DNA from 3 places in the Streptomyces sp. WG5 genome. Region 3 is predicted to be linked to each of the others. Evidence: predicted binding sites of a transcription regulator. Region 3 holds the regulator's gene; each other region holds the start of a gene.
The links. Region 3 encodes HrcA, which represses chaperone genes, less so after heat shock. Its sites were predicted from a motif close to TTNGCACTCNGNNNNNCNGAGTGCNAA; they were not measured.
Positions count from the first base shown of each region.

Region 1: groL (chaperonin GroEL) is a predicted target of HrcA. The motif match lies at 2,887-2,913, and genes of this name have one in related genera.
Region 2: groES (co-chaperone GroES) is a predicted target of HrcA. The motif match lies at 2,542-2,568, and genes of this name have one in related genera.

Region 1 is NZ_JBNGGC010000011.1:94,142-99,088, forward strand. It holds gene ACP4IX_RS13720 (glucosyl-3-phosphoglycerate synthase) at 1-125, opposite strand, end outside; SAM riboswitch class I at 276-423, shown strand; gene thrC (threonine synthase) at 441-1,745, shown strand; gene ACP4IX_RS13730 (MoaD/ThiS family protein) at 1,742-2,017, shown strand; gene ACP4IX_RS13735 (cold-shock protein) at 2,424-2,627, shown strand; gene groL (chaperonin GroEL) at 3,040-4,665, shown strand; gene ACP4IX_RS13745 (serine/threonine-protein kinase) at 4,756-4,947, opposite strand, start outside.
Region 2 is NZ_JBNGGC010000010.1:233,533-238,479, forward strand. It holds gene ACP4IX_RS13225 (hypothetical protein) at 1-199, shown strand, start outside; gene groL (chaperonin GroEL) at 341-1,966, opposite strand; gene groES (co-chaperone GroES) at 2,087-2,395, opposite strand; gene ACP4IX_RS13240 (polysaccharide deacetylase family protein) at 2,612-3,247, opposite strand; gene ACP4IX_RS13245 (polysaccharide deacetylase family protein) at 3,400-4,344, opposite strand; gene ACP4IX_RS13250 (class I SAM-dependent methyltransferase) at 4,435-4,947, shown strand, end outside.
Region 3 is NZ_JBNGGC010000005.1:214,941-219,887, reverse strand. It holds gene hemW (radical SAM family heme chaperone HemW) at 1-609, shown strand, start outside; gene ACP4IX_RS07525 (DUF3097 domain-containing protein) at 701-1,513, opposite strand; gene ACP4IX_RS07520 (MBL fold metallo-hydrolase) at 1,581-2,324, opposite strand; gene hrcA (heat-inducible transcriptional repressor HrcA) at 2,510-3,526, shown strand; gene dnaJ (molecular chaperone DnaJ) at 3,527-4,663, shown strand; gene ACP4IX_RS07505 (nitronate monooxygenase) at 4,764-4,947, shown strand, end outside.

The DNA.
Region 1 (4,947 bases), on a different contig from region 3:
AGGGCGGGGAGCACCACGCTGACCGACTGCCCCGTGGCGTGCTTGGCGGTCAGGAGCTGCTGGACCGGCCGGTCCGCCAGGGACCAGGAGCGTGTATCCAGCCAGCGCTCGACTTCTTCCAGCACGTCCGGTGGCTCCTTCGTGATCCGTTGTGATCCATCTCGCGGTGCGGACGACTGCCTCAACCGCCCTGGCCTTCGGTTACAGTCTTGAACAACGCGATGGCCCACCGCATGCCGGGGGCCCGCGCGCACCACCGCACAACAACCGAATACCGCTCATCCAGAGGGGCAGAGGGATACGGCCCGTTGAAGCCCCGGCAACCCTCCAGTCGGTTCTTGTCACGCAGACGTGGCGAGGCTCCCGGCTCGGGAAGGTGCCAATTCCGTCTCACGGCGAGATGCGTCGTGAGGAAGATGAGGAGAAAGGGCCTCGCCTCCATGGCTGTGCAGACTGTCGACAGCACCACCACCCCCGACGCTCCCGCCCCCGCCGGATCCGTCGATCTGGGCCCCGCCGACGCCCTCTCCTGCCGCGAGTGCGGCCACCGCGTGCCGCTCGGCCCGGTCTTCGCCTGCGAGGAGTGTTTCGGCCCGCTGGAGATCGCCTACGACTTCTCGGCCTACGACACCGAGGAACTGCGCAAGCGGATCGAAGCGGGCCCCGCCAACATCTGGCGCTACGCCCCGCTGCTGCCCGTCCCCGCCGACGTGGCGACCAAGCCGAACATCAACCCGGGCTGGACCAAGCTGGTCAAGGCCGACAACCTGGCCCGCGAGCTGGGCGTCACCGGCGGCCTGTACGTCAAGGACGACTCCGGCAACCCGACGCACTCCTTCAAGGACCGCGTCGTCGCCCAGGCCATCGAGGCCGCCCGCGCCTTCGGCTTCACCACCCTCTCCTGCTCCTCCACCGGCAACCTCGCGGGTGCCGTCGGCGCCGCCGCCGCCCGCGCCGGCTTCCGCTCCTGCGTGTTCATCCCGCACGACCTGGAGCAGGGCAAGGTCGTCATGGCCGCCGTCTACGGCGGTGAGCTCGTCGGCATCGAGGGCAACTACGACGACGTGAACCGCTTCTGCTCCGAGCTGATCGGCGACCCGGCCGGCGAGGGCTGGGGCTTCGTCAACGTCAACCTGCGCCCGTACTACGCGGAGGGCTCCAAGACGCTGGCGTACGAGATCTGCGAGCAGCTCGGCTGGCGGCTGCCCGACCAGCTCGTCGTCCCCATCGCGTCCGGCTCCCAGCTCACGAAGATCGACAAGGGTCTGCAGGAGCTGATCAGGCTCGGGCTGGTCGAGGACAAGCCCTACAAGATCTTCGGTGCCCAGGCCGAGGGCTGCTCGCCGGTGTCCACCGCGTACAAGGCCGGCCACGACGTCGTACGCCCGCAGAAGCCGGACACCATCGCCAAGTCCCTCGCGATCGGCAACCCGGCCGACGGTCCGTACGTCCTCGACATCGCCCGCCGCACCGGCGGCGCCGTGGAGGACGTGACCGACGAGCAGGTCGTCGACGCCATCAAGCTGCTCGCGCGCACCGAGGGGATCTTCGCGGAGACGGCGGGCGGGGTGACGGTCGGCGTCACGAGGAAGCTGATCGAGGACGGCCTCCTGGACCCGTCGCTCACCACCGTCGTCCTCAACACCGGCGACGGACTGAAGACCCTCGACGCGGTGGCCGGCACCGGCCTCACCGCCACCATCCGCCCGAACCTGGACTCCTTCCGAGAGGCTGGCCTCGCATGAGCGTGACCGTTCGCATCCCGACCATCCTGCGCACCTACACCGGCGGCAAGGCCGAGGTCGCCGCCGACGGCGCGAACCTCGGTGAGGTCATCGCCGACCTGGAGAAGAACCACACCGGCATCGCCGCCCGCGTCCTGGACGACCAGGGCAAGCTGCGCCGTTTCGTCAACGTCTACGTCAACGACGACGACGTCCGTTTCGAGCAGGGCCTGGAGACCGCGACCCCCGACGGCGCGGGCGTCTCCATCATCCCCGCGGTCGCCGGCGGCTGATACGCGTCGTAGCGCGCATTGCCCCCTCCGTAAGAGAAACGGAGGGGGCAATTCCATGTGGTTGAGCGCGGTAGAGTTGGGGAACGCGCTCCCGGTCGCGAGACCGGGAACCCTCGATTCCTGCCGCACGCCCCACAAGATGTAGCCAAAGTGTGGGCGTCTTTCGCGGCTTTTGTTCCCTTTGTGTGCCCCGACTTGACCTGAATTCAGGCGAATTCTCGCCACATTCCGGATCGGGTGCGTCCAGATTTCTCGTCCAATTGACCTGTTGCAGAGGGCAGTTGGACAGATACATTCAGCCGCGGTCGACGCGTTCCGGCGCACGCCCCCAGTCGTGGGGGGCGAGGTCTGACCCGGGTCCGCGAAGTGCGGATCTGTGCAAGGGCCAGTAATAGGGGAGTTAGGCATGGCTCAGGGCACCGTCAAGTGGTTCAACGCGGAGAAGGGGTACGGCTTCATCGCGGTCGACGGTGGTGCGGATGTTTTCGTCCACTACAGCGCGATTCAGATGGACGGCTACCGCACCCTCGAAGAAGGCCAGCGGGTCGAGTTCGAGATCTCGCAGGGTCAGAAGGGCCCGCAGGCCGACATGGTTCGCCTCAGCGCCTGAGACGCGCGGCCACCGCAGCATTGGCCTTCATCCGAAGGGCCCGTACCTCCCGGGGTACGGGCCCTTCGGCCTGCTCCGGGCCTGCCCCGGGGCCTCCCGGGACCCATCCGGGACCCGCCCGCGACCCGCTCCGGGCCTGCCCCGGAGCCTCCCGGGACCCGTCCGGATCCGTCCGGACCCTTGGTCGCGGACGGCCGGGAGCGGGTGTCGATCGCCGAGAGGCGCTTGCACTCGACAGGGGCGAGTGCTAATCATTGCGTTAGCACTCTGAAGGTGAGAGTGACAACGAAGGACCGGGTCGGTGAGGCCCGCAGGCCGGGTGGGGAAGGAACCGCACGGCAGGCGAGCCGTCCGTCGCGGGCGCGGGCGCGGTCCGAAGGAATCACCCCCAGTCCTGGAGGGACCACTTCACATGGCCAAGATCATCGCGTTCGACGAGGAGGCGCGGCGCGGCCTCGAGCGCGGCATGAACCAGCTCGCGGACGCCGTCAAGGTGACGCTCGGCCCCAAGGGCCGCAACGTCGTCCTCGAGAAGAAGTGGGGCGCCCCCACGATCACCAACGATGGTGTGTCCATCGCCAAGGAGATCGAGCTCGAGGACCCGTACGAGAAGATCGGCGCCGAGCTGGTCAAGGAAGTCGCCAAGAAGACGGACGACGTCGCCGGTGACGGTACGACCACCGCGACCGTTCTCGCCCAGGCCCTCGTCAAGGAAGGCCTGCGCAACGTCGCGGCCGGCGCCAACCCGATGGCCCTGAAGCGCGGCATCGAGAAGGCCGTCGAGGCCGTCTCCGCCGCCCTGCTGGAGCAGGCGAAGGACGTCGAGACCAAGGAGCAGATCGCCTCCACGGCCTCCATCTCCGCCGCCGACACCCAGATCGGCGAGCTCATCGCCGAGGCCATGGACAAGGTCGGCAAGGAAGGCGTCATCACCGTCGAGGAGTCCCAGACCTTCGGTCTGGAGCTGGAGCTCACCGAGGGTATGCGCTTCGACAAGGGCTACATCTCGGCGTACTTCGCCACCGACATGGAGCGTATGGAGGCGTCCCTCGACGACCCGTACATCCTGATCGCCAACTCCAAGATCGGCAACGTCAAGGACCTGCTGCCGCTCCTGGAGAAGGTCATGCAGTCGGGCAAGCCGCTGCTGATCATCGCCGAGGACGTCGAGGGCGAGGCCCTGTCGACCCTGGTCGTCAACAAGATCCGCGGCACCTTCAAGTCCGTCGCCGTCAAGGCCCCGGGCTTCGGCGACCGCCGCAAGGCCATGCTCGGCGACATCGCCATCCTCACGGGCGGCGAGGTCATCTCCGAGGAGGTCGGCCTCAAGCTCGAGAACGCCACGCTCGACCTGCTGGGCAGCGCGCGCAAGGTCGTCATCACCAAGGACGAGACCACGATCGTGGACGGCGCCGGCTCCGCCGACCAGGTCCAGGGCCGGGTCAACCAGATCCGCGCCGAGATCGAGAACAGCGACTCGGACTACGACCGCGAGAAGCTCCAGGAGCGTCTGGCGAAGCTGGCCGGCGGCGTGGCCGTCATCAAGGCCGGTGCCGCCACCGAGGTCGAGCTCAAGGAGCGCAAGCACCGCATCGAGGACGCCGTCCGCAACGCGAAGGCGGCCGTCGAGGAGGGCATCGTCGCCGGTGGTGGCGTGGCCCTGCTCCAGGCCTCCCAGGTCTTCGAGAAGCTGGAGCTCTCGGGTGACGAGGCGACCGGCGCCAACGCCGTGAAGCTCGCCCTGGAGGCCCCGCTGAAGCAGATCGCCGTCAACGGTGGTCTCGAGGGCGGCGTCGTCGTGGAGAAGGTCCGCAACCTGACCGTCGGCCACGGCCTGAACGCCGCCACCGGTGAGTACGTCGACATGATCGCCGAGGGCATCATCGACCCGGCGAAGGTGACCCGCTCTGCCCTGCAGAACGCCGCCTCCATCGCCGCGCTGTTCCTCACCACCGAGGCCGTCATCGCCGACAAGCCGGAGAAGGCCGCCGCGGCCGGTGCTCCGGGCGGCATGCCGGGCGGTGACATGGACTTCTGATCGACCGGTTCCGGTTGATCGACCGTCCTTCACGTACCGAGGGCGGCACCCCCTGTTCCGGCAGGGGGTGCCGCCCTCGGGCGTTCCGCGTCAGGAGGAGCGGGTCTCCGACACGGGGATGGCATGGTGCGCGGCGAAGGTGCGGACCGCCTGTCGCAGCGGTGGTGCGGCACCCTGGGGAGCGAGCCACCTCGTCCGCATGAGGACGGTGCCGTCGAATCTGCCGCGGACCCACAGCAGAGGCTGGACAGCCGGTGGCAGACGGTGCTTCCGGGTCCCACC
Region 2 (4,947 bases), on a different contig from region 3:
TCTCGGAGGCGCCGGCGAGGACGTCGGCCTCGCGCTGGACACGGTCGCCTCGTTCTGCGCCGTACGGCCCGAGGACGTCGCCGAGCACGCCGGAGTGCTGATCGCCGCCGGCTGGCTCGTGGAGGAGGCCGACACCGCCGGAGGGCGGCTGCGGGGGCGGCTCGCCGAACGGGTACTGCCGCTGAGCGGGCTGTTGTGACGGCTCCAGCGGGCTGCTGTGACGGCTCCACGGTGACGCCGGCGTTCGCGGAGACGCGCGGTGCCCGGCACCCCCCGTGGGGGTGCCGGGCACCGTCGGCTCGGTGAGCTCGGTTCAGCTCAGCTCAGCTCAGCGCTGCGCTCAGTGCGAGTGGCCGTGGCCGTGGCCCGCGGCGGCCGGCTCTTCCTCTTCCTTCTTCTCGACGACCAGGGTCTCGGTCGTCAGGAGGAGGGAGGCGATGGAGGCGGCGTTCTCCAGGGCGGAGCGGGTGACCTTCACCGGGTCGATGACGCCGGCCTTGACCAGGTCGCCGTACTCGCCGGTGGCGGCGTTGAAGCCCTGGCCCTTGTCGAGCTCGGCGACCTTGGAGGTGATGACGTAACCCTCCAGGCCGGCGTTCTCGGCGATCCAGCGCAGCGGCTCGACGGCGGCGCGGCGGACGACCGCGACACCCGTGGCCTCGTCGCCGGTCTTGCCGAGGTTGCCCTCGAGGACCTTGACGGCGTGGACCAGCGCGGAGCCACCACCGGAGACGATGCCCTCCTCGACCGCGGCGCGGGTCGCGGAGATGGCGTCCTCCAGACGGTGCTTGCGCTCCTTCAGCTCCACCTCGGTGGCGGCGCCGACCTTGATCACGCACACGCCGCCGGCCAGCTTCGCGAGACGCTCCTGGAGCTTCTCGCGGTCCCAGTCGGAGTCCGTGTTCTCGATCTCGGCCTTGATCTGGTTGATGCGGCCCTCGACCTCGTCGCGCTTGCCGGCACCGTCGACGATCGTGGTGTCGTCCTTGGTGACGGTGATGCGACGGGCGGTGCCGAGCACCTCCAGGCCGACCTGGTCGAGCTTGAGGCCGACCTCCTCGGAGATGACCGTGGCGCCGGTGAGGACGGCCATGTCCTGCAGCATCGCCTTGCGGCGGTCGCCGAAGCCGGGGGCCTTGACGGCCACCGCGTTGAAGGTGCCGCGGATCTTGTTCACGACGAGGGTGGAGAGCGCCTCGCCCTCGAGGTCCTCGGCGATGATCAGCAGCGGCTTGGAGGCACCCGCCTGGATGACCTTCTCCAGCAGCGGCAGCAGGTCCGCGATGGAGGAGATCTTGCCCTGGTTGATGAGGATGTAGGGGTCCTCCAGGACGGCTTCCATGCGCTCCTGGTCCGTCACGAAGTACGGCGACAGGTAGCCCTTGTCGAAGGCCATGCCCTCGGTGAAGTCCAGCTCCAGACCGAAGGTGTTGGACTCCTCGACGGTGATGACACCGTCCTTGCCGACCTTGTCCATCGCCTCGGCAATCAGCTCGCCGACCTGCTGGTCCTGGGCGGACAGCGCGGCCACGGCGGCGATGTCGGACTTCTCCTCGATCGGGCGCGCGGTGGCGAGGAGGTCCTCGGACACGGCGGCGACGGCCGCGTCGATGCCCTTCTTCAGCAGCGCCGGGGAGGCACCGGCGGCGACGTTCCGCAGGCCTTCGCGGACCAGCGCCTGGGCCAGGACGGTGGCGGTGGTGGTGCCGTCACCCGCGATGTCGTTGGTCTTGGTCGCCACCTCCTTCACCAGCTGGGCACCGAGGTTCTCGTACGGGTCCTCGATCTCGACCTCGCGGGCGATCGTGACACCGTCGTTGGTGATGGTCGGGGCGCCGAACTTCTTGTCGATGACGACGTTGCGGCCCTTGGGGCCGATCGTCACCTTCACCGTGTCGGCGAGCTTGTTGACGCCGCGCTCGAGGGCGCGACGGGCGTCCTCGTCGAACTTCAGGATCTTCGCCATGGGAGCGTGAGCCCTCTTCCGGAAATCTTGGGGTTATACGGCGCTGCGCCCCCGGCGCCCGGCTTTTTTATGGTCGCGGGAGCCAGGGGCGCAGCTGGAAAGCAAGGTGCTTCGGGTGAACTACTTCTCGACGATCGCGAGCACGTCGCGGGCCGAGAGGACGAGGTACTCCTCGCCGTTGTACTTCACCTCGGTGCCGCCGTACTTGCTGTAGAGCACGACGTCGCCGACGGTGACGTCGAGCGGAAGACGGTTGCCGTCCTCGAAGCGGCCCGGGCCGACGGCCAGGACGACGCCCTCCTGGGGCTTCTCCTTGGCCGTGTCCGGAATGACCAGGCCCGAAGCCGTGGTCTGCTCGGCGTCGAGCGGCTGGACCACAATGCGGTCCTCGAGCGGCTTGATGGCAACCTTGGAGCTGGTGGTCGTCACGATCCGACCTCCCCCTTCGGAGATCTCACGGGGTTAACTGTCTGAGGTGGCGACCAGGTGGATCCGTCGTCGCGGGTGCCGGACCTGCCCGTCGCGTCATTGGCACTCTCCAGTGGGGAGTGCCAGAGCCGAGACTATGACCGCGATTAGCACTCGGTCAAGCGGAGTGCCAATGTCGGCGGCGCGTCGGGGATCCTGTACCGACCGGCGTCGGTGTCAGAGGTAGTCCTCCAGGCGTCCCACCCGCAGACCCTGCTCCTCGATCTCCCCCAGCAAACGCCCGGTGCGCGCGCTCACGCCCACGCCCGTCGGGTGGTCCGGGGCGACGGACACGATGTCGCCCGGGTGGAGGCGGCGGTCGCCGCGGGTGTAGGTGAGGTCCCCGCCGGCGTTCAGGGTCGCCCGCCACAGGACGACGGCCGTGATGCCGCACTCGGCGGCGGCGCGCAGGGTCGTGGTGTCGTACCTGCCGTAGGGCGGGCGGAAGAGGTGCGGACGGACGCCGAAGCGGGACTTGAGCTTGGTCTGCTGGCCGCAGATCTCGGCGCGCTGGCCGGCGTAGGGCAGGCCGCGCAGGGAACGGTGGTCGAGGGTGTGGTTCTGCAGGCTCGCGCCGACCGAGCGCAGCCGGGCGAAGTGGCCGTACGCGGGTCCGGCGACGGTGTCGGTGAGGAACAGGGTGACCGGGAGCCGTCGTTCACGGACCAGGCCGGCGAAGTGCGGGTCGCGTTCGGCGCTGTCGTCGAAGGTGAGGAAGACGACCGGGTCGGTGGTGCGGACGTGGTCCACGACGGGCGGCAGGGCCTGTCCCCGTCCGTTGCCCCGACCGGCACCTTGCCCGTTGCCCTGCATGCTGCCCGGCCCGTTGCCCTGGATACCGCCGTGGACCCCCGCCCGGGCCTGTTCCGCGACGGGCGGGGGCTGGGCGGGGCCCGCGAACTGTGCGCAGCCGGTGAGCAGGACGGCGGCCAGGGCGGCCCCGGTCGGCCGGAACCGCCCGCACCTCACAGGTAGTCCTCCAGCCGGGCCACCGCGTATCCCTCCGCCGTCACCTTGTCGAGGAACTCGCGGGCCATGTCGCGCATGGTGCCGCCCCAGTCGTCCTCGCCCCGGAAGTGGGTGAGGACGATGTCGCCGGGGTGGATCTCGCGGTCCCACTCGCGGTAGTCCCAGTGGTCGGCGAAGACCTCCGCGTTCCAGATCGGGGCGTACTCGATGCCGCAGGCCTTGGCGGCGCGCAGGGTGTCGCGGTTGTAGTTGCCGTAGGGCGGACGGAAGAGGGTCGGGCGCTCGCCGTAGCGCTCCTCGATCACGTCCTGCATGCCGCAGATCTCGCGCTTCTGGCCGGCGTAGGACAGGCCGGGCAGGTAGGGGTGGTGAAGGGTGTGGTTGTTGAGGGTGACGCCGCGGTCCTGCATCCGCCCGAAGTAGCCGTAGTCCTCCTTCGCCAGGTAGTCGCTGATGAAGGCCGTGTACGGGATCTTCAGCTCGCTCATCATCCGCAGGAACGCCGGGTCCTTCTCGGCGCCGTCGTCGATGGTGAGGAAGACGATCTTCTCCTTGGTGGGGATCGAGGTGAAGACCGGCGGGAGGTTCTCCTGGCCGTCCACCTCGAAGCCCTCGCGCGCCTTGATCTCCGGCTTCTTCTCGGGGGGCGGGGGCGCCGTCAGCGGGACCTTCTTCAGCTTCCAGCGCTCGGCTGCGGCGACCCGGGCCGCCTGGGCCGCGCGCAGTTCGGACGCGTAGGCGTCGAGCGCGCGGGCCGGGGGTGCCTGCAGGGGCTGCCCGCCGGCGGCGCCCCGCCCCTGGGAGGCGTCCTGCGCACAGCCGGAGGACGCGAGGGCGGCGAGGGCGAGGGCGGCGAGGCCGCCGCGCGTCCGGAACCCCGGAGAGGACGTCCGGAACACTCCGCACGCCCGGCTTTTGTCGGTTTGTACGACTGCTCGCATGGTGCCGGATCCTCCCAGCCCCCGGCCGTCGGACCCCGCCCGACACCGCGCCGGAGGCACACCGTCCACCGACTGGCCCACAATGTTCCGGTGAACGACCTCGACGCCCTCCTCGCCCTGCTCACCCCCGAGGGCCGCGCCCTCCTCGACGAGGTGCGCGACACCGACCCCACGCAGGAACTGGCGGTCGCGACCCGGCTGCGGCGCACGCATCCGGCCGGGCTGGTGTCCGCGGCGCTCGGCCAGGCCCGGCTGCGGCAGCGGGCGGTGGCGAAGTTCGGTGCCGAGGACGCCGGGCGGATGTTCTTCACCCCCAACGGGGTCGAGCAGTCGACGCGGGCGAGCGTGGCGGCGTACCGGGCCGGGCGGATGGCGGCGCTGGGCGTGACCTCCGTCGCCGACCTGTGCTGCGGGATCGGCGGCGACGCGATCGCGCTCGCCCGGGCCGGGATCCGGGTGCTGGCCGTGGACCGGGACCCGGCGACCGCGACGGCCGCCCGCGCCAACGCCGAGGCACTGGGGCTGGAGGAGCTGATCGAGGTGCGCGAGGCGGACGTGACCGAGGTGGAGACGCGTGGGTACGACGCCGTGTTCGTCGACCCC
Region 3 (4,947 bases):
CGCGCCTCGCTCGACGCGGCGCTCGGGGCCGGACCGGACCACGTCTCGGCGTACGCCCTGATCGTCGAGGAGGGCACCCAGCTGGCCCGCCGCATCCGGCGCGGCGAGGTCCCCATGACCGACGACGACGTCCACGCCGACCGGTACCTGATCGCCGAGGAGACGCTGTCGGCGGCGGGCTTCGACTGGTACGAGGTCTCCAACTGGGCCACCTCCGACGCGGGGCGCTGCCTGCACAACGAGCTGTACTGGCGGGGCGCCGACTGGTGGGGCGCGGGGCCGGGGGCGCACTCGCACGTGGGCGGGGTGCGCTGGTGGAACGTGAAGCACCCGGGGGCGTACGCGGGCGCGCTCGCGGCCGGGACGTCCCCGGGCGCCGGACGCGAGATCCTCACCGACGAGGACCGGCGGGTGGAGCGCATCCTGCTGGAGCTGCGCCTGAGGGAAGGCGCCCCGCTGTCCCTGCTGCGGGAGGCGGGGCTCGCGGCGTCGCGCCGGGCGCTGGGCGAGGGGCTGCTGCAGGAAGGGCCCTACGCAGACGGGCGCGCGGTACTGACGCTGCGCGGGCGGTTGCTGGCCGATGCGGTGGTGCGGGACTTGGTGGACTGATCACTCGGGCGAGTGGATCGGTGCGGATCGAGAGTTCGGCCCCTGACCTGATGCGAACTGGACACCACCACGTTCGGCACCTACAAGGGCGTCAAGCCCCATCACCGCCCGTGACGAAGTCGATCAGCTCCTCCACCCGCCCCAGCAGCTGCGGCTCCAGGTCCTTGTAAGACCCCACTCGCGCCAGGATCGCCTGCCACACCGCGCCCGTGTTCTCCGACGGCCACCCCAGCGCCCGGCACACCCCGGTCTTCCAGTCCTGCCCGCGCGGCACCCGGGGCCAGCCGGGAATCCCCAGGGACGACGGCTTCACCGCCTCCCAGATGTCGATGTACGGGTGCCCCACGACCAGCGCGTGCTCGCTCGTCACCGCCTCCGCGATCCGCCACTCCTTCGAACCCGGCACCAGGTGGTCCACCAGGACCCCGAGCCGCGCGTCCGGACCGGGGGCGAACTCGGCGACGACCGACGGGAGATCGTCCACGCCGCCCAGGTACTCCACGACGACACCCTCGATGCGCAGGTCGTCGCCCCACACCTTCTCGACCAGCTCGGCGTCGTGTCGCCCCTCGACGTAGATGCGCCCGGCGCGCGCGACCCGCGCACGTGCGCCGGGGAGGGCGACCGACCCGGACGCTGTACGGGAGGGCCGCGCCGGACCGGAGGAGGGGCGGACCAGCGTCACCACCCGCCCCTCGAGGAGGAAACCGCGCGGCTCCATCGGGAACACCCGGTGCTTGCCGAAGCGGTCCTCCAGGGTCACCGTGCCCGCCTCGCAGCCGATCACCGCGCCGCAGAAACCGGTGCCGGGCTCCTCGACCACCAGACCGGGATCGGCCGGGACCTCCGGAACCGGCTGCGGTTTCTTCCACGGAGGGGTCAGGTCGGCGGAGTACTGGCGCATTCTGATGACGATACGAGGAGCGGGGGCGCCGGTGTCGGCGCGACACGCTGAACCGGGTCCGCCGTGATCAGCGCGACACGCCGAACCGGGCGGCCAGCGCGTCCCGTTGGGCCCGCACGAAGGCCGCGCCCACCACCGCTCCGTGACCGGGGACGTACCGAGCGTCCTCACCGCCCAGGTCCAGCAGCCGGTCCAGCGCGGCCGGCCAGCGCGCCGGCACGGCGTCCGGGCCCGCCTGCGGCTCTCCCGACTCCTCGACCAGGTCACCGCAGAAGACGACCGCCGGGTCGCCCGGCACCACGACCGCGAGATCGTGCCCGGTGTGCCCCGGGCCCACGTCGGCGAGCAGGACCCGCCGGCCGCCGCCCAGGTCGAGCGCCCACTCGCCGCGGACCTCGTGGCCGACGCGGACGAGCGCGTCGGCCGCCTCCCGCGCCGCTCGCGCGTCCAGCCCCTCGGCCACCGCGTCCGACCGCAGCGCCTCCCGCCCCTGTCCGCCCGGCGCGAACACGGCGTCCGTCCCCACCGCGCCGTAGACCTCCACGCCCCCTGCGCCCGCGAACGCCGCGGCGCCGAAGACGTGGTCGAAGTGCGGGTGGGTCAGCGCGAGATGCGTCACACCGTGCCCGGTGAGCTCCCGCGCCTGGGCGCGCAGCCGGGCGCCCTCGCCGAGGCTCGACCCCGCGTCCACCATCAGCGCCGCGCCCGCGCCGACGACCAGCCCCGCCGTGCAGTCCCACACCGGCAGCCGGCGCCGTCCCACCCCGGCCGCCACCCGCTCCCACCCCAGGTCTTCCCAAGTCACCGTCACGACGACGACGCTAGCGGTACGGCACCCGCCCGCACGGCGGCGTGCCCCCGGCCTTGCCGGGTGCGTACCCCACGGCCGTACACTGGGCCGGGGAAGTCTGGCACTCGCGCACCGTGAGTGCCAGGGACAGACAGTGAGACAGGCACGACGCCGGGTGGGCGACGACATTCAGGAGGTGTGCGCGAGTGCTCAGCGAACGCAGGCTCCAGGTGCTGCGCGCCATCGTCCAGGACTACGTCGGCACCGAGGAGCCGGTCGGCTCCAAGGCCCTCACCGAGCGGCACAACCTCGGCGTCTCCCCGGCCACCGTGCGCAACGACATGGCGGCCCTGGAGGACGAGGGGTTCATCGCCCAGCCGCACACCAGCGCGGGACGCATCCCGACCGACAAGGGCTACCGGCTCTTCGTCGACAAGCTGGCCGGCGTCAAGCCGATGACCGCGCCCGAGCGGCGGGCCATCCAGAACTTCCTGGAGGGCGCCGTCGACCTCGACGACGTGGTGGCCCGCACGGTGCGGCTGCTCGCGCAGCTGACCCGGCAGGTCGCCGTCGTGCAGTACCCGTCGCTGACCCGCTCGACCGTGCGGCACGTGGAGTTGCTCTCCCTGGCGCCCGCGCGGCTGATGCTGGTGCTGATCACGGACACCGGCCGGGTCGAGCAGCGGATGGTCGACTGCCCGGCGCCGTTCGGCGAGGCGTCCCTGGCGGACCTGCGCGCGCGGCTCAACAGCCGGGTCGCCGGGCGCCGCTTCTCGGACGTGCCGAGCCTGGTGGAGGACCTGGCGGAGGCCTTCGAGGCCGAGGACCGGGGTACGGTCTCCACCGTGCTCTCCACTCTCCTGGAGACGCTGGTCGAGGAGAACGAGGAGCGGCTGATGATCGGCGGCACCGCCAATCTGACCCGCTTCGGGCACGACTTCCCCTTGGTGATCCGACCCGTTCTCGAGGCGCTGGAGGAGCAGGTCGTGCTCCTCAAGCTGCTCGGCGAGGCGAAGGATCCGGGCGTGACCGTACGGATCGGTCATGAGAACGCCCACGAAGGACTCAACTCCACGTCCGTCGTGTCGGTGGGCTACGGTTCGGGCGGCGAGGCGGTTGCCAAGCTCGGCGTGGTCGGACCGACCCGCATGGACTACCCGGGAACGATGGGAGCGGTACGCGCAGTGGCACGGTACGTCGGACAGATCCTGGCGGAGTCGTAGGTGGCCACGGACTACTACGCCGTACTCGGCGTACGCCGCGACGCGTCCCAGGACGAGATCAAGAAGGCGTTCCGGAGGCTCGCCCGCGAGCTGCACCCGGACGTCAACCCCGATCCGAAGACCCAGGAGCGGTTCAAGGAGATCAACGCCGCCTACGAGGTGCTGTCGGACCCGCAGAAGAAGCAGGTCTACGACCTCGGCGGCGACCCCCTCTCGCAGGCCGGCGGCGGTGGCGCGGGCGGCTTCGGCGCGGGCGGCTTCGGGAACTTCTCGGACATCATGGACGCGTTCTTCGGTACGGCGTCGCAGCGCGGGCCGCGCTCGCGCACGCGCCGCGGCCAGGACGCGATGATCCGCATCGAGGTCGAGCTGGACGAGGCCGCGTTCGGTACGACCAAGGACATCCAGGTCGACACCGCGGTCGTCTGCAACACCTGCAACGGCGAGGGCGCGGCGCCCGGCACGTCCGCCCAGACGTGTGACATGTGCCGCGGCCGCGGCGAGGTGTCGCAGGTCACCCGGTCCTTCCTGGGCCAGGTCATGACCTCCCGCCCCTGCCCGCAGTGCCAGGGCTTCGGCACCGTGGTCCCGACCCCGTGCCCCGAGTGCGCGGGCGACGGCCGTGTCCGCTCCCGGCGCACCCTGACCGTGAAGATCCCGGCCGGCGTCGACAACGGCACCCGGATCCAGCTCGCGGGCGAGGGCGAGGTCGGCCCCGGCGGCGGCCCCGCCGGCGACCTGTACGTCGAGATCCACGAGCTGCCGCACTCGACCTTCCAGCGGCGCGGTGACGACCTGCACTGCACGGTCACCATCCCGATGACGGCGGCGGCCCTCGGCACGAAGGTGCCGCTGGAGACCCTCGACGGCATGGAGGAGGTCGACATCCGCCCGGGCACCCAGTCCGGCCAGTCGATCCCGCTGCACGGCCGCGGCGTCACCCACCTGCGCGGCGGCGGCCGGGGCGACCTCATCGTCCACGTCGAGGTCCTGACCCCGAGCAAGCTCGACGCCGAGCAGGAACGCGTCCTGCGCGAGCTGGCCAAGCTGCGCGGCGAGGAGCGCCCGCAGGGGCAGTTCCAGCCCGGGCAGCAAGGGCTGTTCTCGCGGCTGAAGGACGCCTTCAACGGGCGCTGACACGGGCCACCGCCAGGAGCGTCCCGATGGGGATGCTCCTGGCGTATGCCGACGGAAGCCCGGATTCGGACCTGCTCGCCGGACGTGAAAACATGCGGTCATGTCCTCCGCACTGACCGATCTCTTCCCCTACCCGATCGTGCAGGCGCCCATGGCGGGCGGCGTCTCCGTGCCGCAGCTGGCCGCCGCGGTCTGCGAGGCGGGCGGGCTGGGATTCCTCGCCGCCGGGTACAAGACCGCGGACGGGATGTACCAGGAGATCAAGCAGCTGCGGGGACTGACGA